Regions from separate parts of the Metapseudomonas furukawaii genome, predicted to be linked through region 1. Evidence: predicted binding sites of a transcription regulator. Region 1 holds the regulator's gene; each other region holds the start of a gene.
The links. The regulator FliA, encoded in region 1, starts transcription of late flagellar genes. The targets are predictions, from matches to a motif close to CTAAAGTTTNNNNNNNNNNNGCCGNTAA.
Positions count from the first base shown of each region.

Region 2: the regulator FliA is predicted to act here: its motif matches at 3,136-3,163, upstream of KF707C_RS01555 (methyl-accepting chemotaxis protein).
Region 3: the regulator FliA is predicted to act here: its motif matches at 3,330-3,357, upstream of KF707C_RS06545 (flagellar protein MotY).
Region 4: the regulator FliA is predicted to act here: its motif matches at 1,635-1,662, upstream of KF707C_RS21445 (methyl-accepting chemotaxis protein).

Region 1 covers NZ_AP014862.1:4,350,390-4,355,611, reverse strand. The annotation lists gene flhA (flagellar biosynthesis protein FlhA) at 1-344, shown strand, start outside; gene flhF (flagellar biosynthesis protein FlhF) at 360-1,709, shown strand; gene fleN (flagellar synthesis regulator FleN) at 1,779-2,612, shown strand; gene fliA (RNA polymerase sigma factor FliA) at 2,609-3,355, shown strand; gene KF707C_RS20110 (chemotaxis response regulator CheY) at 3,438-3,812, shown strand; gene KF707C_RS20105 (protein phosphatase CheZ) at 3,832-4,620, shown strand; gene KF707C_RS20100 (chemotaxis protein CheA) at 4,632-5,222, shown strand, end outside.
Region 2 covers NZ_AP014862.1:322,627-327,848, forward strand. The annotation lists gene KF707C_RS01530 (energy transducer TonB) at 1-334, opposite strand, end outside; gene gshB (glutathione synthase) at 422-1,393, opposite strand; gene pilG (twitching motility response regulator PilG) at 1,660-2,067, shown strand; gene pilH (twitching motility response regulator PilH) at 2,113-2,478, shown strand; gene KF707C_RS01550 (chemotaxis protein CheW) at 2,537-3,073, shown strand; gene KF707C_RS01555 (methyl-accepting chemotaxis protein) at 3,213-5,222, shown strand, end outside.
Region 3 covers NZ_AP014862.1:1,397,836-1,403,057, reverse strand. The annotation lists gene KF707C_RS06560 (sensor domain-containing diguanylate cyclase) at 1-369, opposite strand, end outside; gene gloA (lactoylglutathione lyase) at 428-820, opposite strand; gene KF707C_RS06550 (argininosuccinate synthase) at 973-2,190, opposite strand; gene KF707C_RS06545 (flagellar protein MotY) at 2,319-3,293, opposite strand; gene pyrC (dihydroorotase) at 3,460-4,506, shown strand; gene rnt (ribonuclease T) at 4,503-5,174, shown strand.
Region 4 covers NZ_AP014862.1:4,654,190-4,659,411, forward strand. The annotation lists gene KF707C_RS21435 (putative bifunctional diguanylate cyclase/phosphodiesterase) at 1-230, opposite strand, end outside; gene KF707C_RS21440 (CAP domain-containing protein) at 345-1,199, opposite strand; gene KF707C_RS29490 (PSPA7_2676 family Cys-rich small protein) at 1,438-1,590, shown strand; gene KF707C_RS21445 (methyl-accepting chemotaxis protein) at 1,706-2,860, shown strand; gene KF707C_RS21450 (response regulator) at 3,001-3,366, shown strand; gene KF707C_RS21455 (chemotaxis protein CheA) at 3,388-5,154, shown strand; gene KF707C_RS21460 (chemotaxis protein CheW) at 5,141-5,222, shown strand, end outside.

The sequences.
Region 1 (5,222 bases):
TCGTCCAAGGCATTGTGGGACTAGAGCCGGAGCTGCCCGTGATCACCCTGGAGCCCAGGTTGGAACAGATATTGCTCAATAGCCTGCAGAAGGCCGGACAGGGTTCGGAAGATGGCGTTCTCCTCGAACCCGGAATGGCCGAGAAGCTGCAGCGTTCACTGGTGGATGCGGCGCAGCGCCAGGAAATGCTCGGCAAGCAGGCCATCCTGCTGGTGGCCGGGCCGATCCGGGCGATGATGTCGCGCTTCGCACGGCTGGCCGTACCGACCATGCACGTGCTGGCCTACCAGGAAATACCGGACAACAAGCAGGTCACCATCGTGGCCACTGTGGGACAGAACTAATCGAGGTCTACGGCCATGCAGGTCAAACGCTTCTTCGCCGCCGATATGCGTCAAGCCATGAAGCTGGTGCGGGATGAACTGGGCGCGGACGCCGCCATCATCGGCAATCGTCGCGTCGCCGGTGGTGTCGAGCTGACCGCCGCCCTGGACTATCCCATGCCGGCGCCGGCGCCGAGCAAGCCCAACCCGGCCCTCGAGGCCGAGCTGCGCAAGACCCAGGCCCGCATCGCCCAGGCCCAGGCCGATCTGGCCGTGCGTGCCGAGGCCGATGCCGCCAAGGACCGTCAATTGTTCGCCGCGCGCCCGCTGACCGCCGTCGAGCCGGAACTGCCGGAAGAGGCCCTGTCGGCCGCCCTGGGCCGTCCGCGTGCGGTGGCGCGCCCGGTGGAGCCGGTGGCCGCGCCGAAATCCTCCGGCGTCGACCAGGCCGCCCTGGATGCCATGCGCTTCGAGCTGAGCGGGCTGCGCGAGCTGATCGAAGTCCAGTTGGGCTCCATCGCCTGGGGCCAGATGCAGAGCCGTCGTCCGCAGCAGGCCAGCCTCTGGCGTCGCCTGCAGCGCATGGGGCTGCCGGCCGAGCTGGGACGCGCCCTGCTGGACAAGGTGGCCAAGGTCGACGAGCCGCGCCAGGCCTGGCGCATGGTTCTGGCCCACCTCGCCCACGCCATCCGTACCCCCAAGGTCGAGCCCCTGGAAGAGGGCGGTGTGATCGCCCTGGTCGGCCCGGCCGGCATGGGCAAGACCACCACCCTGGCCAAGCTGGCGGCGCGCTATGTGCTCAAGTACGGCGCCCAGAGCGTCGCCCTGGTCAGCATGGACAGCTTCCGCATCGGTGCCCAGGAGCAGATCAAGACCCTCGGCCGGATTCTCAACGTGCCGGTGACCCTGGTGGATCCGGGCCAGTCCCTGACCCAGGCGCTGGCGCCGTTGGTGCGCAAGCGCGTGGTACTGATCGACACCGCCGGCCTGCCCACCAACGATCCGGCGCTGACGATGCAGCTGGAGGCACTGGCGAGCCGGGCGATAAATGCGAAGAATTACCTGGTGATGGCCGCCACCAGCCAGAGCCAGGTGCTCAAGGCGGCCTATCACAGCTACAAACGTTGCGGCCTGGCCGGTTGTGTCATCACCAAGGTGGATGAAGCGGCCAGCCTCGGTGAGGCATTGGGTCTGGCTATCGGCCAGCATCTCCCGGTAGCCTATCTGGCCGACGGGCCGCGAATCCCGGATGATCTGCAGGTTCCCCGCAGCCACCAGTTGGTGAGCCGTGCGGTCAGCCTCCAGGCACCGGAGGACCCGAGCGAGGAAGCCATGGCCGACCTGTTCGCCGGGCTCTACCAGAATCCGGCGCGTCGCGCCGGTTGACGAATTTTTCGAGCCGCCCTGGAGTGGGCGGTGCTAGGCAGCCAAGTGGCCCAAGGCAAGGTATTTCAAATGGGTAGTATGCATCCCGTACAGGTGATCGCGGTGACCGGCGGCAAGGGCGGCGTCGGCAAGACCAACGTGTCGGTGAACCTTTCCCTGGCGCTCGCCGATCTCGGTCGCCGCGTCATGTTGCTGGACGCCGACCTGGGTCTGGCCAACGTCGACGTGCTGCTCGGCCTCACCGCCAAGCGCACCCTGGCCGATGTGATCAATGGCGAATGCGACCTGCGCGACGTGCTGTTGCAGGGGCCGGGGGGCATCCGTATCGTCCCGGCCGCTTCCGGCACCCAGAGCATGGTGCAGCTCTCGCCCATGCAGCACGCCGGCCTGATCCAGGCGTTCAGCGATATCAGCGACAACCTCGATGTGCTGGTGATCGACACCGCCGCAGGGATTGGCGACTCGGTGGTCAGCTTCGTCCGCGCGGCGCAGGAAGTCATAGTGGTGGTCTGCGACGAGCCCACCTCCATCACCGACGCCTACGCGCTTATCAAGTTGCTCAACCGCGATTACGGCATGAGCCGCTTCCGGGTTCTGGCCAACATGGCCCACAGCCCCCAGGAAGGGCGCAACCTCTTCTCCAAGCTGACCAAGGTGACCGACCGCTTCCTGGATGTCGCCCTGCAGTACGTGGGCGCCGTCCCCTACGACGAGTCGGTGCGCAAGGCGGTACAGAAGCAGCGCGCGGTCTATGAGGCCTTCCCGCGCTCGAAGTGCTCGCTGGCCTTCAAGGCCATCGCGCAGAAGGTCGACAGCTGGCCGCTGCCGGCCAATCCGAGAGGCCACCTGGAGTTCTTCGTCGAGCGTCTGGTCAGACAGTCGCCCGCGGAAACGCCCGTATGACACCCGCTACTGGACTGCGTATGTACGGCAAGACACAGGCAAGGGATTCGCAACATCAGTTGATCGAGCGCTACGCCCCCCTGGTCAAGCGCATCGCCTATCACCTGCTCGCGCGCCTGCCGGCCAGCGTGCAGGTGGAAGACCTGATGCAGTCCGGGATGATCGGCTTGCTCGAAGCCTCCAAGAAATACGACGGCACCAAGGGTGCCAGCTTCGAAACCTACGCGGGCATCCGCATTCGCGGCGCCATGCTCGACGAGGTCCGCAAGGGCGACTGGGCACCGCGTTCGGTGCACCGCAACACCCGTATGGTGAGTGACGCGATCCGCGTTATCGAGGCGAGAACGGGGCGTGACGCTAAAGATCAGGAAGTTGCTGCCGAACTTGGATTGAGTCTCGAAGACTACTACGGCATCCTGAGCGACACCTTGGGCAGCCGCCTGTTCAGCTTCGACGACCTGTTGCAGGACGGCGAGCATGGCGGCGTGCGCGAGGACGCCGGTTTCACCCAATTCTCACCCTCCCATGATCTGGAAGAAGAACGCTTCCAGGCCGCGCTGGCCGATGCCATCGCGAACCTGCCGGAGCGTGAGCGCCTGGTGCTGGCGCTGTATTACGACGAAGAACTGAATTTGAAGGAAATCGGGGAAGTGCTGGGGGTCAGCGAGTCGCGGGTCAGCCAATTGCACAGCCAGTGCGCCGCACGCCTGCGTGCGCGTCTCGGCGAGTGGCGCGCGCGCTGAACGGCACACCGCTTCCAGATTTGAACGGCGCCCGGCAAGAGGGGCGTTTGAGGACTGTACGGAGGTCGACTTGGACAAGAACATGAAAATCCTCATCGTTGACGATTTCTCGACGATGAGACGCATCATCAAGAACCTCTTGCGCGATTTGGGTTTCACCAATACCGCCGAAGCGGACGACGGCACCACGGCGCTGCCGATGCTCCACAGCGGCAACTTCGACTTTCTCGTCACCGACTGGAACATGCCCGGCATGACCGGCATCGACCTGCTGCGCGCCGTGCGGGCGGATGAACGCCTGAAGCACCTGCCAGTCCTGATGGTGACCGCGGAAGCCAAGCGCGACCAGATCATCGAAGCGGCCCAGGCCGGCGTGAACGGCTATGTGGTCAAGCCCTTCACCGCCCAGGTCCTGAAGGAAAAAATCGAGAAGATCTTCGAGCGGGTCAACGGCTGATGCCGGCCGCGAGGGCACCATGGACCAGAAAGAACCCCTGCTGGGAGACTTCGAGTCGACCCTGAAAGACCGTGCGCGGGAATTGGTGGACAGCCTGGAGAAAGGCAATTTCACCGACGCCGTGCAACTTATCCAAGAACTCAACCAGGTCCGGGATCGCGGCCTGTACCTGGAGGTCGGCAAGCTCACCCGCGAGCTGCATAACGCCATCGTCAACTTCCAGATCGACCCGCGCCTGCCCCATGCCCAGGAAGTGTCGCAGATCGCCGACGCGACCGACCGGCTGGGCTACGTGGTGCACATGACCGAGAAGGCCGCCAACCGTACCATGGACCTGGTGGAGGAGAGTGCGCCATTGCTCAACGGACTCAGCGACGAAGCCCTGCAGCTGCGCGAGCAGTGGGGACGCTTCATGCGCCGGGAAATCGGCGCGGACGGATTCCGCGAGCTGGCCCGTCGCGTCGACCAGTTCCTGGCGCGCAGCCAGCGTGATACCGACGCACTCTCCGGCAAGCTCAACGACATCCTGCTGGCGCAGGATTACCAGGACCTCACCGGCCAGGTGATCAAGCGCGTGACCCAGCTGGTCACCGAGGTGGAGAGCAATCTGGTCAAGCTGGTGCTGATGGCGAGCCAGGTGGACCGTTTCGTGGGTATCGAGCACGACCACAATGCGTTGCGTGCCGAGGCCGACAAACAAAAAGACACCTCCAGGGGTGAAGGTCCGCAGATGAATGCCGATAAACGGGAAGACGTGGTGTCCGGTCAGGACGACGTCGACGATCTGCTATCCAGCCTTGGTTTCTAGGGAGCGCTCATATGAGCTTCGACGCCGATGAAGAAATCCTCCAGGACTTCCTGGTAGAGGCCGGCGAGATTTTGGAGCAACTGTCCGAGCAATTGGTCGAGCTGGAAAGCCGCCCGGACGATATGGACCTGCTCAATGCGATCTTCCGTGGCTTTCACACCGTCAAGGGCGGCGCTGGCTTCCTCCAGCTCAACGCCCTGGTGGAGTGCTGCCACATCGCCGAGAACGTTTTCGACATCCTCCGCAAGGGCGTACGCCGTGTGGACGCCGAGCTCATGGATGTGGTGCTGCAAGCCCTGGATACCGTGAACGAGATGTTCAGCGAGGTGCGCGAGCGCAGCGAGCCGACGCCCGCTACGCCGGAGTTGCTGGCGGCGCTGTCGCGCCTGGCGGAGCCCGCCGGCGCGGAGCCCGCGCCCCAGGCTGCCGAACCGGCAGCGGTCGTGGCCGCGGAGCCGGCTCCGGCACCGGTCGCGGTCGTGTCCGGCGAATCCTCGATGGATATCTCCGACAGCGAGTTCGAGCAGTTGCTGGACGCCCTCGGCGACAGCGACGCCATCGCCGCTGCGGTGGCGAAGGATGCGAGCGACGAGATCAGCGAC
Region 2 (5,222 bases), 2.2 Mb from region 1:
TTGGCGCGGTCGGCGGCGTGGCCTTGCGGATCTCCTTGTCCTGGAAGGGCGCGACCTCGGTGGTCTTGGGGGTGGCCTTGTGTTCCAGGGTGCCGCTGCCCTGCTGGTTGGCCTGGGCGAGGAAGTCGGCCTCCTTGGGCTTTTCCTCGCTCTTGAAGGTGGCCAGGGTGATTTCCAGGGACTTGCTGATCTGCTGCGGGTCGCCGAGGGTGAAGCCGACCCCGAGTATCACCGCGACGTGCAGCACGGCGGCGAGGAACAGGGTAAAGCCCAGCCGGTCCGCCGGGCGGACGCCGGCGGTCGGATGGGCGGAGGAGGTCATGGCTGCGTTCATCGCCAGTCAGCTTGCTGCGGATAGCGGCGCAGTCTGCCCAAGTGGGACTGTGGGCTGCAAGCGACACGCCTCAAGCTGTTACCTGCTTCAAGCTTGTGGCGTTCGGCCTGCCGCTTTCAGCTTCTGCTCGATGGCCTCCATCAGGCGTGCACCGATGCGGGTGTCGTAGGCCTTGTCGATCTCGCGGATGCAGGTGGGACTGGTCACGTTGATCTCGGTGAGGTGATCGCCGATCACATCCAGGCCGACGAACAGCAGGCCCTTCTCCCGCAGGGTCGGGCCCACGGTGGCGGCGATCTCCCGGTCGCGCTCGGTCAGCGGACGCGCCTCGCCACGGCCACCGGCGGCCAGGTTGCCACGGGTCTCGCCGGCCGCGGGGATGCGTGCCAGGCAGTAGGGCACCGGCTCGCCGTCGATCATCAGGATGCGCTTGTCGCCGTCGACGATGGCCGGCAGGTAGCGCTGGGCCATGATCTGCTGGCTGCCGTGGGCGGTCAGGGTCTCGAGGATCACCGAGAGGTTGGGGTCGCCGGCGCGGTGGCGAAAGATCGAGGAACCGCCCATGCCATCAAGGGGTTTGAGAATGATGTCACGCTGTTCTTCGGCAAACTCGCGCAGAATGTCCGCTCGTCGGCTGACCAGGGTCGGCGGTGTGAGCTGGGGGAACAGGGTGGCGAAGAACTTCTCGTTGCAGTCGCGCAGGCTCTGCGGGCGGTTCACCACCAGGACGCCGGCCCGTTCGGCCTGTTCCAGCAGGTAGGTGGAGTAGACGAACTCGTTGTCGAAGGGCGGATCCTTGCGCATCAGGATCACGTCCAGGTCGGCCAGCGGGATGTCGTCCTCGGCCTCCAGCTCGAACCAGCGCTCCGGGTCGAGGAAGACCTTCAAGGGACGCATGCGCGTGCGAGCTTCACCGTTTTTCTGGTAAAGGTCCTGCTGCTCCATGTAGAACAGCGACCAGCCGCGCTCCTGGGCCGCCAGCAGCATGGCCAGGGAGCTGTCCTTCTTGAAGGAGATTTTCGCAATGGGGTCCATGACGATCCCGAGGCGAACGCTCATGGGGGTTCTCCGCAACAGGTTTCAAGGGGCTCGCCAGGACGGCGGGCCGGTTGGATGAGGCGCTCAGGGTGGCGCCGCCATTGATCGCGGTCAAGGAAAAAACCTCCCGTAAAAGGGGAGGAATCGCAGATGCGGATGGCGTGTAGCCGACGTCTGGAGACTGTGCTAAAAAGGCCCGACGATTGGGCCGGAGCCCGTCGTTTTCAGGGCCTCAGGCACACATATAAAGCAGAAGAACGACTCACCGAGGCGATGGTAGGGCGAACATGGAACAGCATTCCGAGGGTTTGAAGGTCATGGTGATCGACGATTCGAAAACGATTCGTCGCACCGCCGAGACTCTGCTGAAAAAGGTGGGTTGCGAAGTCATCACCGCGGTGGATGGTTTCGATGCCCTGGCCAAGATCGCCGACTCCCACCCGAACATCATCTTCGTCGACATCATGATGCCCCGCCTGGACGGCTACCAGACCTGTGCCCTGATCAAGAACAACAGCGCTTTCAAGTCCACCCCGGTGATCATGCTGTCCTCCAAGGACGGCCTGTTCGACAAGGCCAAGGGTCGCATCGTCGGTTCCGACCAGTACCTCACCAAGCCATTCAGCAAGGAAGAGCTGCTCGGCGCGATCAAGACTCACGTCCCCGATTTCACCCCGGTGGAGCAAGCCTCCTGAAGTCCGGCCTGATGGCCGGTGAAGCCTTTCCGAATGGGGAACCCAATGGCTCGTATTCTGATTGTTGATGACTCGCCGACCGAAATGTACAAACTGACCGCCATGCTGGAGAAGCACGGTCATCAGGTACTCAAGGCCGAGAACGGCGCCGACGGCGTGGCCCTGGCCCGCCAGGAGAAGCCCGACGCCGTCCTCATGGACATCGTCATGCCCGGCCTCAACGGTTTCCAGGCGACCCGTCAACTGACCAAGGACGCCGAGACCAGCCATATTCCGGTGATCATCGTCACCACCAAGGATCAGGAAACCGACAAGGTCTGGGGCAAGCGCCAGGGCGCCAAGGACTACCTGACCAAGCCCATCGACGAAGACACCCTGATCAAGACCCTGAACACGGTACTGGCCGGCTGACACCTGCGCCGGTCCCCCGAAGCATAACGATTAGAAACAGGCCAAGGCCGGTCACCCAATGTCGGAATCCCGGACACCCTTCCAGCTCCTCCTCGAGATCGACCAGCGCTGCCGTGCGCTGGCCGCGGGCCTGCCCGCGCAGCAGCAGGTGGTGCGCAGCTGGAGCGGCATTGGTTTCCGCATGGGCGAGCGACACTTCGTGGCGCCCATGGGCGAGGTCAGCGAGGTGCTCCACGAGCCCCGCTACACCTCGCTGCCTGGCGTGAAGAGCTGGGTCCGGGGCGTGGCCAACGTGCGTGGCCGCCTGCTGCCGATCATGGACCTGTGCGGTTTCTTCGGCGGCGAGCTGTCGCCCCTGCGCAAGCAGCGCCGGGTGCTGGTGGTGGACCACCAGGAGATCTTCGCCGGCCTGATCGTCGACGAGGTCTTCGGCATGCAGCATTTCCTGGTGGATGCCTTCAGCGAGGAGCGACCTCTCCTGGAGGCCAGCATCCAGCCCTTCATCCACGGTGTGTTCCATCGCGAGCGGCCCTGGCTGGTGTTCAGCCCTCACGTGCTGGCCCGGCACCAGGCCTTCCTCGAGGTAGCGGTCTAGTTCCACGCGCGGCGCATGGCGCCTCGCGCGGCCCACGGGACGGAGTGCCCGGGGGCCCAGGCTTCAAGGTTGGGCCGGCGCTGCCGGCCCTTTGGCGTTACATGGGAAACCAGTGGTTGGTCCAGGCGGGGGCCCGATAATGAAAAGACTCAACGCAGGCAATCTTCTTTCCGGGGTGCGCAGCACGTCGCTGATCGCGGGACTCTTCGTGGTCCTGATCATCGCCATCGTGCTGCTGTTCGCGAACTTCGCGTACCTCAACACCCAGGCGAACTACGACAAGGAATACATCAGCCACGCCGGCGAGCTGCGCGTCCTGTCCCAGCGTATCGCGAAGAACTCCAGCGAGGCCGCCGCGGGCAAGGCCGAAGCCTTCGCCCAGCTCAAGGACGCGCGCAACGACTTCGACAAGCGCTGGAACATCCTCACCAAGGGGGATGCGTCCGCCGGCCTGCCCGCCGCACCCGCCGCCGTGGAAGACGAGATGGGCGCGGTGCAGAAGGACTGGGACAACCTGCGCAAGAACGCCGACGCCATCCTGGCCAGTGAACAGACCGTACTGTCCCTGCACCAGGTGGCCGCCACCCTGGCCGAAACCATCCCGCAGCTGCAGGTGGAGTACGAGGAAGTCGTCGACATCCTGCTGGAAAGCGGCGCCCCCGCCAGCCAGGTCTCCGTGGCCCAGCGCCAGTCGTTGCTGGCCGAGCGAATCCTCGGCTCGGTGAACAAGGTGCTGGCCGGTGACGAGGACTCCGTGCAGGCCGCCGACATGTTCGGCCGCGACGCCAGCCTCTTCGGCCGCGTGCTCAGCGCCATGCTGGAAGGCAACGCCGCCATGGACATCTCCAAGGTGACCAACACCGAGGCGCTGGAGCGCCTGCAGGAGATTTCCGAGCTGTTCGAATTCGTCTCCGGCTCCGTGGACGAGATCCTCGAGACCTCTCCGGAGCTGTTCCAGGTCCGGGAGTCCGCCAACACCATCTTCTCCGGCTCCCAGATCCTGCTGGACAAGGCCTCCGGCCTGACCACCGGCTTCGAGAACCTGGCCGCCGGCCGTGGCCTCAACACCCTCGCGGGTTACATCCTCGGCGCCCTCGCCCTGGGCGCGATCATCCTCATCGGCCTGGTGATGGTGCAGAGCACCCGCAGCCGACTGGCCGAAACCGCCGCCAAGAACGAACGCAACCAGGCCGCGATCCTGCGCCTGCTGGACGAGATCGCCGACCTCGCCGACGGTGACCTGACCGTGGCCGCGACCGTGACCGAAGACTTCACCGGTGCGATCGCCGACTCCATCAACTACTCCATCGACCAGCTCCGCGAACTGGTGGAAACCATCAACCTGACCGCCGTGCAGGTGGCCGCCGCCGCGCAGGAAACCCAGGCCACCGCCATGCACCTGGCCGAGGCGTCCGAGCACCAGGCCCAGGAAATCGCCGGTGCCTCCGCCGCGATCAACGAAATGGCCGTGTCCATTGACCAGGTATCGGCGAACGCCTCCGAATCCTCCGCGGTAGCCGAGCGCTCCGTAGCCATCGCCAACAAGGGCAACGAGGTGGTGCACAACACCATCACCGGCATGGACAACATCCGTGAGCAGATCCAGGACACCTCCAAGCGGATCAAGCGCCTGGGTGAATCGTCCCAGGAGATCGGTGACATCGTGAGCCTGATCAACGACATCGCCGACCAGACCAACATCCTCGCCCTGAACGCCGCCATCCAGGCCTCCATGGCCGGTGACGCGGGCCGTGGCTTCGCCGTGGTAGCGGACGAGGTCCAGCGCCTCGCGGAACGCTCCTCCGCCGCCACCAAGCAGATCGAGGCGCTGGTGAAGACCATCCAGACCGACACCAACGAAGCGGTGATCTCCATGGAACAGACCACCTCCGAAGTGGTCCGTGGCGCACGCCTGGCGCAGGACGCCGGTGTGGCCCTGGAGGAGATCGAGAAGGTATCCAAGACCCTGGCGGCGCTGATCCAGAACATCTCCAATGCCGCTCGTCAGCAGGCCTCCTCCGCCGGCCACATCTCCAACACCATGAACGTGATCCAGGAGATCACCTCGCAGACCTCCGCCGGCACCACCGCCACAGCGAAGAGCATCGGCAACCTGGCGAAGATGGCGAGCGAGATGCGCAAGTCGGTA
Region 3 (5,222 bases), 3.0 Mb from region 1:
ACGCCGGATGGGCACCATGACCAGGCTTTTCACGAAGGTGGGGCGATAGGCGTCGTGGGGAATCCGCGGATCGCGGTAGATGTCTTCCACGACCACGGGCTCGCAATTGATCATGGCCCAACCGCTGATGCAGCTTTCGATGGGGAAGCGCAGGCCCTTCCACAGGGGCGAGATGGCGTCCTCATCCTTGTAGAAACAGCGGTCGTCGTCACGCAGCACGAAGGTGGCACCATCGGCGTTCACCAGTTCGCGCGCGGCGCTACGGACGATCTCGGCGATGCGATCGAGGTCGCGGGCCAGGGACAGTTCCTGGACGGCCCTCACCAGGCATTCGAGATTGCGCTCGTGACTGACAGCGAAACCCTCCATAGACCCACGCCTCCTGACCGGAACGGGAATCGTCCCGGCTTCATATCAGCACAGCGGATCAATCCTTGCGAGAGGGGGACAGCAATTCGATCTTGTAGCCGTCCGGGTCCTCGACGAAGGCGAGGATGCTGGTGCCGTGCTTCATCGGGCCCGGCTCGCGGGTGATCTTGCCGCCACGGGCACGAATGTCGTCGCAGGCCTTGTAGACATCGTCGACTTCCAGGGCGATGTGGCCATAGCCGGTGCCCAGCTCGTAGGCGTCCACGCCCCAGTTGTAGGTGAGCTCGATCACGCTGTTGTGGGCCTCGTCGCCATAGCCGACGAAGGCCAGGGTGAACTGGCCATCCGGGTAATCCTTGCGGCGCAGCAGGGTCATGCCCAGGACTTCGGTGTAGAAGGCGATGGATTTGTCCAGGTCGCCGACGCGCAGCATGGTATGCAGCAGTCTCATCGGTTCTTTCCTCATCAGGTGCCCGTTTTTCCGGGCTTCACAAAGACAAACCCCGGCTCGTGGCCGGGGATTTGCCGGTAGGAGCGAGCTTGCTCGCGAACCGGGGTGAAGGCAAAGCTTCGCGAGCGCGGCTCGCTCCTGCATCAGGCCGCTCAGATCAGCTTGCGGCCCTTGCCGGCGGCGATGCGCATGCGCAGGGCGTTGAGCTTGATGAAGCCCGCCGCGTCCTGCTGGTTGTAGGCGCCGCCGTCTTCCTCGAAGGTCGCGATGTTGGCGTCGAACAGCGAGTCGTCGGACTTGCGGCCGGTGACGATGACGTTGCCCTTGTACAGCTTCAGGCGCACCACGCCGTTCACGTTGGCCTGGGAGGCGTCGATCATCTGTTGCAGCATCAGGCGCTCGGGGCTCCACCAGAAGCCGTTGTAGATCAGGCTGGCGTACTTGGGCATCAGCTCGTCTTTCAGGTGGGCGACTTCGCGGTCCAGGGTGATGGACTCGATGGCGCGGTGGGCCTTGAGCATGATGGTGCCGCCGGGGGTCTCGTAGCAGCCACGGGACTTCATGCCGACGTAGCGGTTCTCGACGATGTCCAGGCGACCGATGCCGTTCTCGCCGCCGATGCGGTTCAGTTCGGCCAGCACCTGGGCGGGCGTCATGGCCTTGCCGTCGATGGCGACGATGTCACCGGCCTGGTAGGTCAGCTCGATGTAGGTGGGGGTATCCGGCGCGGCTTCCGGGGACTTGGTCCAGCGCCACATGTCCTCTTCGTGCTCGGTCCAGGTGTCCTCCAGCACGCCACCTTCATAGGAGATGTGCAGCAGGTTGGCGTCCATGGAGTACGGGGACTTCTTCTTGCCGTGGCGCTCGATCGGGATCGCGTGCTTCTCGGCGTAGTCCATCAGCTTCTCGCGGGACAGCAGGTCCCACTCGCGCCAGGGGGCGATCACCTTGACGCCCGGCTTCAGCGCGTAGGCACCCAGCTCGAAGCGCACCTGGTCGTTGCCCTTGCCGGTGGCGCCGTGGGAGATGGCGTCGGCGCCGGTCTCGTTGGCGATCTCGATCAGGCGCTTGGCGATCAGCGGACGGGCGATGGAGGTGCCCAGCAGGTACTCGCCTTCATAGATGGTGTTGGCGCGGAACATCGGGTAGACGAAGTCGCGGACGAACTCTTCGCGCAGGTCATCGATGTAGATTTCCTTGACGCCCAGGGCCTGGGCCTTGGCGCGGGCCGGCTCGACCTCCTCGCCCTGGCCGAGGTCGGCGGTGAAGGTCACCACTTCGCAGTTATAGGTATCTTGCAGCCACTTGAGGATCACCGAGGTGTCCAGGCCACCGGAATAAGCCAGGACAACCTTCTTCACGTCCGCCATGCCATCAACTCCACGGGGGTTGTACGAAAAACCCGTGATTCTACTGACCCTGGCGGCCAAATTACAGGGGCGCGACAGCTTGTGACGACGAGGCGACGGATTCTGTCGGCGACGCGACGAACGGCCTGTCAGGAACCGGTGGGGGCAGGCGCCTTCGCCGGCGGTGCTGGTGGGACGGCCGGGGCCTCGGACGCCGGCGCGGCGGGGGTCGCCGGGGCGTCGGCGGGCGTCGAGGGTGACGACTGGGGCAGGTCGACCCGGGAAAGCTGGACGGTGACGCGGCGGTTCTTCGCCCGGTTCGCCGAGCTGTTGTTGGGCACCAGCGGGTAGCGTTCGCCGTGGAAGCGCATGACCATCTGCGCCTCGGGGAAGCCGTTGGCCTTGAGGTACTCGAACACCGCCAGGGCGCGGCGACGCGACAGGTCGCGGTTGGTCAGGCGGTTGCCGCTGTTGTCGGAGTGGCCGTCGATCTCGATGTGATTGACGCTGGGATCGGCCTTGATGAAGTCGAGCATGATTTCCAGCCTGGCCCGGGCCATGTCGTCCAGTTCCATGCCGCCGCCGGGAAAGCCCAGTTGCATGCGCTTGACCTGGTCGAAGTTCACCGGCAGCAACTTCGCGGTGCAGTCCAGGTAGGCCTGGTAAGCCTGCTCGAACCGGGCCGGCAGCAGCCGCACCTCGAGCGCGTCGCCGCCCTGCAGGGTGCGATGGCGGATCACCGGGCTGCGCCCCTCCAGCAGGCCGGTGAGCAGGCGTCCGGCCTGCTGCTGGGAACTGTTGAAGGGCACCTCGCCCCCCTCCACGCTGACGACGCCGAGGTTGATGTCACCCCGTCCCGGCTGCCAGGGTGCGGCGGCGGCCAGCAGCGTGGCGGAGCCCGCACCCATCCAGCGTTCGCGGGCTTTCAGGCGGAAGGTGGCCTGCTCGCCTGCTCGACGGACGAATTCACCCGCACCGAAGTCGGTGATGGGCTGCGACAGACGGCACTCGAACTTGTCGCCTTCCACCTTCCACTCCACCTTTTCCAGACGCGTCTGGAAGGTGATGGCCATGGCCGGCAGGCTGGCGAACAAGCTCAGGAAGACGAGGTAGCGCTGGCGCACGGCGGGCTCCACGGGGAATTGCGGCGTTCCTGCTGGATATCGGTGTGACGTGAGAAAACTTGAGGGTGGATTCGTCGACAACCTGTGAACGGCGCGCGGCCGGCGTGCCCAGCGGGGCCTTTTCCGGTAGCATGTCCGCCCAGTTCTGCCCGCCTGGAAGCCCCCCATGTCCGACCGTTTGACCCTCCTGCGTCCCGACGACTGGCACATCCATCTGCGCGATGGTGCCGTTCTGGCCCATACCGTCGCCGATGCCGCCCGTACCTTCGGCCGCGCCATCATCATGCCCAACCTGGTGCCGCCGGTGCGCAATGCCGAGGAAGCCGACGCCTATCGCCAGCGCATCCTCGCTGCACGGCCGGCCGGCAGCCGCTTCGAGCCGCTGATGGTGCTCTATCTCACCGACCGCACCAGCCCTGAGGACATCCGCGCCGCCAAGGCTTCCGGTTTCGTCCACGCCGCCAAGCTCTACCCGGCCGGTGCCACCACCAACTCGGACTCCGGCGTCACCAGCATCGACAAGATTTTCCCGGCCCTGGAAGCCATGGCGGAAGTGGGCATGCTGCTGCTGGTGCACGGTGAAGTGACCCGTGGCGAAATCGATGTGTTCGACCGCGAGAAGGTCTTCATCGACGAGCACCTGTCCCGCGTGGTGCAACGCTTCCCCACCCTGAAGGTGGTGTTCGAGCACATCACCACCAGCGACGCGGTGCAGTTCGTCCAGTCGGCTCCAGCCAACGTGGGCGCCACCATCACCGCCCACCACCTGCTGTACAACCGCAACCATATGCTGGTGGGCGGCATTCGCCCGCACTTCTATTGCCTGCCGATCCTCAAGCGCAACGTTCACCAGGAAGCCCTGCTGGACGCGGCCGTGAGCGGCAGCCCGAAATTCTTCCTCGGCACCGATTCGGCCCCCCACGCCAAGCACGCCAAGGAAGCCGCCTGCGGCTGCGCCGGCTGCTACACCGCCTATGCGGCGATCGAGCTGTATGCGGAAGCCTTCGAGCAGCGCAACGCCCTGGACAAGCTGGAAGCCTTCGCCAGTTGCAACGGTCCGGACTTCTACGGTCTGCCGCGCAACAGCGACCGGATCACCCTGGTGCGCGAGGAATGGACCGCTCCCGCCACCCTGCCCCTGGGCGAACAGGTGGTGGTGCCGTTGCGTGCCGGCGAGAAGCTGCGCTGGCGCCTGCTGGAGGACCGCGCGTGAGCGAAGACCTCTACGACGACGAACTGGACGTCAGCCTGCCCTCAGGGCCGCGCCATCCAATGGCCGCCCGCTTCCGCGGCTACCTGCCGGTGGTGGTGGATGTGGAAACCGGCGGCTTCAACGCCGCTACCGACGCGCTACTGGAAATCGCCGCTACCACCGTCACGATGGATGAACAGGGCTTCCTCTATCCGGACCACACGCACTTCTTCCGTGTGGAGCCTTTCGCGGGCGCCAATATAGAGGCGGCAGCCCTGGAGTTCACCGGCATCAAGCTGGATCACCCGCTGCGGATGGCCGTGACCGAAGAGCATGCGCTGACGGAAATTTTCCGGGGCCTGCGCAAGTCGATCAAAGCCAATGGTTGCAAGCGCGCCATCCTGGTGGGCCACAACTCCAGCTTCGACCTGGGTTTCCTGAATGCCGCGGTCAACCGCACCGGCATCAAGCGCAACCCGTTCCACCCCTTCTCCAGCTTCGACACCGCCACCCTGGCGGGATTGGCCTACGGCCAGACCGTGCTGGCGAAGGCCTGCCAGGCTGCCGGCATCGATTTCGACGGACGCGAGGCGCACTCGGCACGCTACGACACCGAGAAGACCGCCGAGCTGTTCTGCGGCATCGTCAACCGCTGGAAGGAAATGGGCGGCTGGATGGACGACGACTGACCCATCCGCTTTCCAGAGCCCGAAAAAAAAGAAGCCCGGCAATGCCGG
Region 4 (5,222 bases), 300 kb from region 1:
AGCGTGAGCAGGAACACGCCCAGGGCGCAGAGGATCATCAGCAGGTCCATGAAGACGACGCTCCAGGTACCCCGGAGCGAGAAGTACAGCCCCCAGAACAGCGCCACCGCCAGCATCACCCCGGAGGCCAGCAGGCGCATGCGCCGCTCCCGCCGTTGCCCCACCAGCGCGAGGTCGTTGGCCTGCCACAACTGTGTGACGCGTTTGAGAAAGGCCGCGATGGAAGTCATGGAAAGTCCCTTTGCCGTTCCCATCATTCTTGAAGCGCCTGGCGCGATTGCAAATCGATGGAAGACAAAAGGGCGACCGGGGTGGGTCGTCGGCTGAACCGCGCGGCGGGTCGCTCAGGGCGCGCCGAACATCAGGGTCCAGTAGATGCCGTTCTCGCTGCGGACTTCCGAGGCGTAGGCCGCGCCCATCTGGGTGAAGCGCGGGTTCATCAGGTTGGCGCAATGGCCGGGGCTGGCCAGCCAGCTGTCCAGCGCGGCGCGCGGCGAGCCCTGCCCGGCGGCGATGTTCTCGCCCACCATGCGCCCCTTGTAGCCCGCCGCCCGGGCGCGGTCGAAGGGCGAATCACCGCCCGGGCCACGGTGGGAAAAATAGTCGCGACGGGCCATGGAGCGGCTGTGCCCCTCGGCGGCCTTGCCCAGGGCACCGTTCCAGGCCAGCGGACGGGCGGCGGCGAAACGCTGGCTTCCACACATCCGGCTCCGTCCCCGGGCCGCATTGACCTGGGCCAGCAGGGCCTGCCCGGCGGCACGCGGGTCCCCCAGGGCGGCGCCGGCCAGGGGACGCGAGAGCACCACCCGCCATTGCTGGCCACTGCGGCTGACGCCGATGTCGGCGAACTGGGCGTCCAGCAGGTCGGCGCAGTAGCCGTCCTGCAGTTGATCGAAGGCCGACGCCACGTCCCGGGCGCGCGACAGACGGATGCTGCGTACCTCGCCGGCCTGGTAGCCGGCCTCGCGCAGGGCCGGTCGCAACGCGCCCGAGTAGCCCACCGGCAGGGCCAGCTTCGCGTTCAGCGCCAACGGCGCCGCCGGCCGGTAAGTGCGCCAGCCGCAACGCTGCGGGTGCTGGCGGTAATCGTTGATGGCCGCCAGGAGCTGGCGTTCGCCCGCGGCCTGGGCCGGGGCGGAAAACAGGGGAACGAGCGCGACGGGAAGCAGGGCCAGCAGGTGACGGGCGATGGGATGCATGGAGTGGCTACGCGAATGGAGGGGAAAAGGACCGGGATATGACCCTGGCGACCGCGTGCTGTTCCCCGCACCCGCGCGCCTGCCGTCCGTCCCGTCGGCAACCGGTTAGGTTGTCCGTTCTAGAGCGGGCGGCGCAGAGTCCACCGCGTCCCATGCCTCCAACAAGAACAAGGCGAGTGCGATTCCAGTCACCACTGCCGGATCGAATCCAGGGGGATGCGTCCCCCGGGGAGGAGCCATGCGTATTCGTTGCTTCGTGCTCGGTTGTCGCTGGACCGAGGGTGTCCGTACCGAGGTGGGTGCCGTGCCCATGATCTGCCAGCGCTGCCTGCGCTGCGGCGCACACCGCTACCTGAGCCTGCCGGAGGAGGAGACGGAGACGGCGGGATAGCCGACAGGCGACGATCACTGGCGATTTGACAGCACCCAGCGGCCCTCTAGTTTTAAGCATCGATGCCGATGGCCCGGTAAGAGCCATCGGTCCCCACCAGGCCAGGGAGTGCACCATGTCGCAGCCGTCGTCCGCCCACCTCGTCCAGGGCCTGGCCCTGCATTCCCTGATCTGGCTGACGGCCGCCGGCCTGCTGGCCCTCGGCCTGCCGCTCTGGGCGGTGCTGGGAGGCGGCTGGCTGGCCAGCCTGTCGCTGGTGGCCCTGCTGCGGCATGACGCCGCCCGGCAGCGTGCGGACACGGCGACGCCAGCGCTCGCCGCGCCCGACTGGCAGGCCGCCCAGGATGCCCTCGACGAGCAGTTGGGCACCCTCCAGGCCCACGCCGGGCAGATCGACGGCTTGCTGCAGGACGCCATCGGCCGGCTGGGCGAGAGCTTCCAGGGCCTGGCGGCGCGCATCGACCAGCAGCGCGCCCATTCCCACAACCTGATCGAGCGCTACGGCGAGCAGCAGGCGGCCGACGACGGCATGAACTTCCAGGAGTTCATCGCCACCACCCGCAGTACCCTGGGCCTGTTCGTCGAGGCGGCCCTGGAAACCAGCCGCACCTCCCAGGACCTGGTGCAGCGCATGGACCGGGTCACGCAGAAGATCGCCGATATCCTGAAATCCACCCACGACATGGACGCCATCGCCAAGCAGACCAACCTGCTGGCCCTGAACGCCGCCATCGAGGCCGCGCGGGCCGGCGAGAGCGGCCGGGGCTTCGCCGTGGTGGCCGACGAGGTGCGCGCCCTCTCCACCCGCTCCACCGGTTTCTCGGAGCAGATCCGCGAACATGTGGACGTGGTCTACCGGGAGATCCGCGACGCCGAGAAGGCCATCGCCCAGTTGGCGGACAAGGACATGGGGTTCGCCATGGAGTCGCGGCAGCAACTGCATCACATGCTGGAGGACCTGGACGGCATGAACCGCCACACCCTGAAGGTGGTGCAGGAGATGGACCGCCTGTCGCTGGAAGTGGCTGACGGCGTCGACCAGGCGATCACCGCCCTGCAGTTCCAGGACATGAGCAGCCAGTTGCTGGGACAGATGCGCAAGCATTTCGCCAGGCTCGGCGGCTTCGCGGCGGGGCTGGGTGGCCTGCGGGCGCAGGCGCCGGAGGACTGGGCGCGACGGGTGGAGGACGAGACCCGCGAGCTGCGCAAGCCGGTCTCCAACCCGGTGAGCCAGAGCAGCGTCAGCGCCGGCGAGGTGGAACTGTTCTGAGGACGCCCCTTGGTCGCCGTTCATCCGCTCGACGAATGGCGAACGCCAAGGGCTGGACGTCAAAAAACCACGCTTCTACACCTAAGCATGGCCACAGGCCAGCAGGACAACCCGACCCAGCGGCAAGGAGAGCGGCACCGATGAGCAAGCAGATCCTGATCGTCGACGACTCGGCCTCCATACGGCAGATGCTGAGCTTCACCCTGAAAGCCGCCGGTTATCTCGTGGACGAGGCGGCAGATGGACGCGAAGGGCTCGGCAAGGCCCAGAGCAAGGCCTACCACCTGGTGTTCACCGACCAGAACATGCCCAACATGGACGGGCTGAGCCTGATCCGCAGCCTGCGCGGGCTGCCCAGCTACCGCGCCACGCCCATCCTGATGCTCACCACCGAGTCCAGCGACGCCATGAAGCAGCAAGGCAAGTCCGCTGGCGCCACCGGCTGGCTGGTCAAGCCCTTCGATCCGCCCAAACTGCTGGAAGTCACCCGCAAGGTCCTCCCCTGATCCCGGCACAAGGCGCCTCCCATGAATGACGGGATGAACCAGTTCCTCCAGGTGTTCTTCGAGGAAACCGAGGAACACCTGGCCAGCCTCGAACTGCTGCTGCTCGGCCTCGACCTGCAGCAGCCGGAGGCGGAAGAGCTCAACGGCATCTTCCGCGCCGCCCACTCCATCAAGGGCTCGGCCGGCATGTTCGGCTTCGACGACCTCACCGCCGTGACCCACGAGCTGGAAACCCTGCTGGACCGCATCCGCAGCGGCCGGATGCCGCTCAACGCGGAGCGGGTGGACCTGTTTCTCCAGGCCCGCGACGTGCTGATGCGCCTGCTGGACGCCCATCGCCAGCAGCGCCCCGACCCGGGCGTGCCGGTGGCCGAGACCCTGGCCCGCCTGCGCGCGCTGCTGGACGAGGCCCCCGCGCCAGCCGAGGACGAAGGCTTCGGCCTGTTCGATGAGGCGCCCGGCCTGCCCGGGGCCACGACCGACGACGACTTCGGTTTCTTCGACGACGCCCCCGGCACACCGCCCCCGGTGGCCTGCGAACCGCCTCAGGCGGCACCCGCCCCAGCCACCGGCAAGGTGCCGGGCGGCGAAGGCGAATCCAGTTCCATCCGCGTCAGCGTCGAGAAGATCGACAGCCTGATCAACCTGGTGGGCGAGCTGGTGATCACCCAGGCCATGCTCGGCCAGCTGGGCTCGGCGCTGGACCCGAGCCAGTACGAGCGCATCCACCAGGCCCTGGCGCAGCTGGAGCACAACACCCGCGATCTGCAGGAATCGGTGATGTCGATCCGCATGCTGCCCATCAGCTTCATCTTCAGCCGCTTCCCGCGCCTGGTGCGGGACACGTCCGCGCGCCTGGGCAAGCAGGTGGAACTGGTGCTGCAGGGCGAACACACCGAGCTGGACAAGGGCGTGATCGAGCGCCTCGGCGACCCGCTCACCCACATCGTGCGCAACAGCATCGACCACGGCATCGAGCAGCCCGAGGCGCGCCTGGCCGCCGGCAAGCCGGCCCAGGGCACGGTGCGCCTGGGGGCCTTCCACCAGGGCGGCAGCATCGTGGTGCAGGTCAGCGACGACGGCCGTGGCCTGGACCGCGCGCGCATCCTCGCCAAGGCCCGGGAAAAGAACCTGCCGGTGCACGACGGGATGAGCGACGCCGAGGTCTGGCAGCTGATCTTCATGCCCGGCTTCTCCACCGCCGAGGTGGTCACCGACCTGTCCGGGCGTGGCGTCGGCATGGACGTGGTCAAGCGCAACATCCAGGCCATGGGCGGACGCATCGAGATCGACTCGGCGCCTGGCATGGGGACCCGCATCAGCATCCGCCTGCCCCTGACCCTGGCCATCCTCGACGGCCTGATCGTCGCGGTGTCCCGCACCCACTACGTGATCCCGCTCACCTACATCGTCGAGTCCCTGCAACCCAGGGCCGGCGACATCCGCGGCCTGGGCGGCGAGGACGGCGCGGTGATCCGGGTCCGGGGCGAGTACCTGCCGCTGCTCTCGCTCCATGACCTGCTCGGCGAGTCGGCCCCGGCGCTGCCGGCGGAGGACTCCATCGTGGTGATCCTGGAAGCCGATGGCCGCCCCTTCGCCCTGCAGGTGGACGACCTGGTGGGCCAGCAGCAGGTGGTGATCAAGAGCCTGGAACAGAATTTCCGCCGGATCGAGGGTATCGCCGGCGCCACCATCATGGGCGATGGCAGCGTCGCCCTGATCCTCGACGTCGACGCCCTGCCGGGCCTCGCCCAACAGCAAGGAGCAGCGCTGCATGAACTCCCCTAGCGTGGAACAGGCCGCCCAGCCGGCCCAGGAGTACCTGACCTTCACCCTCGGTCGCGAGGAGTACGCCA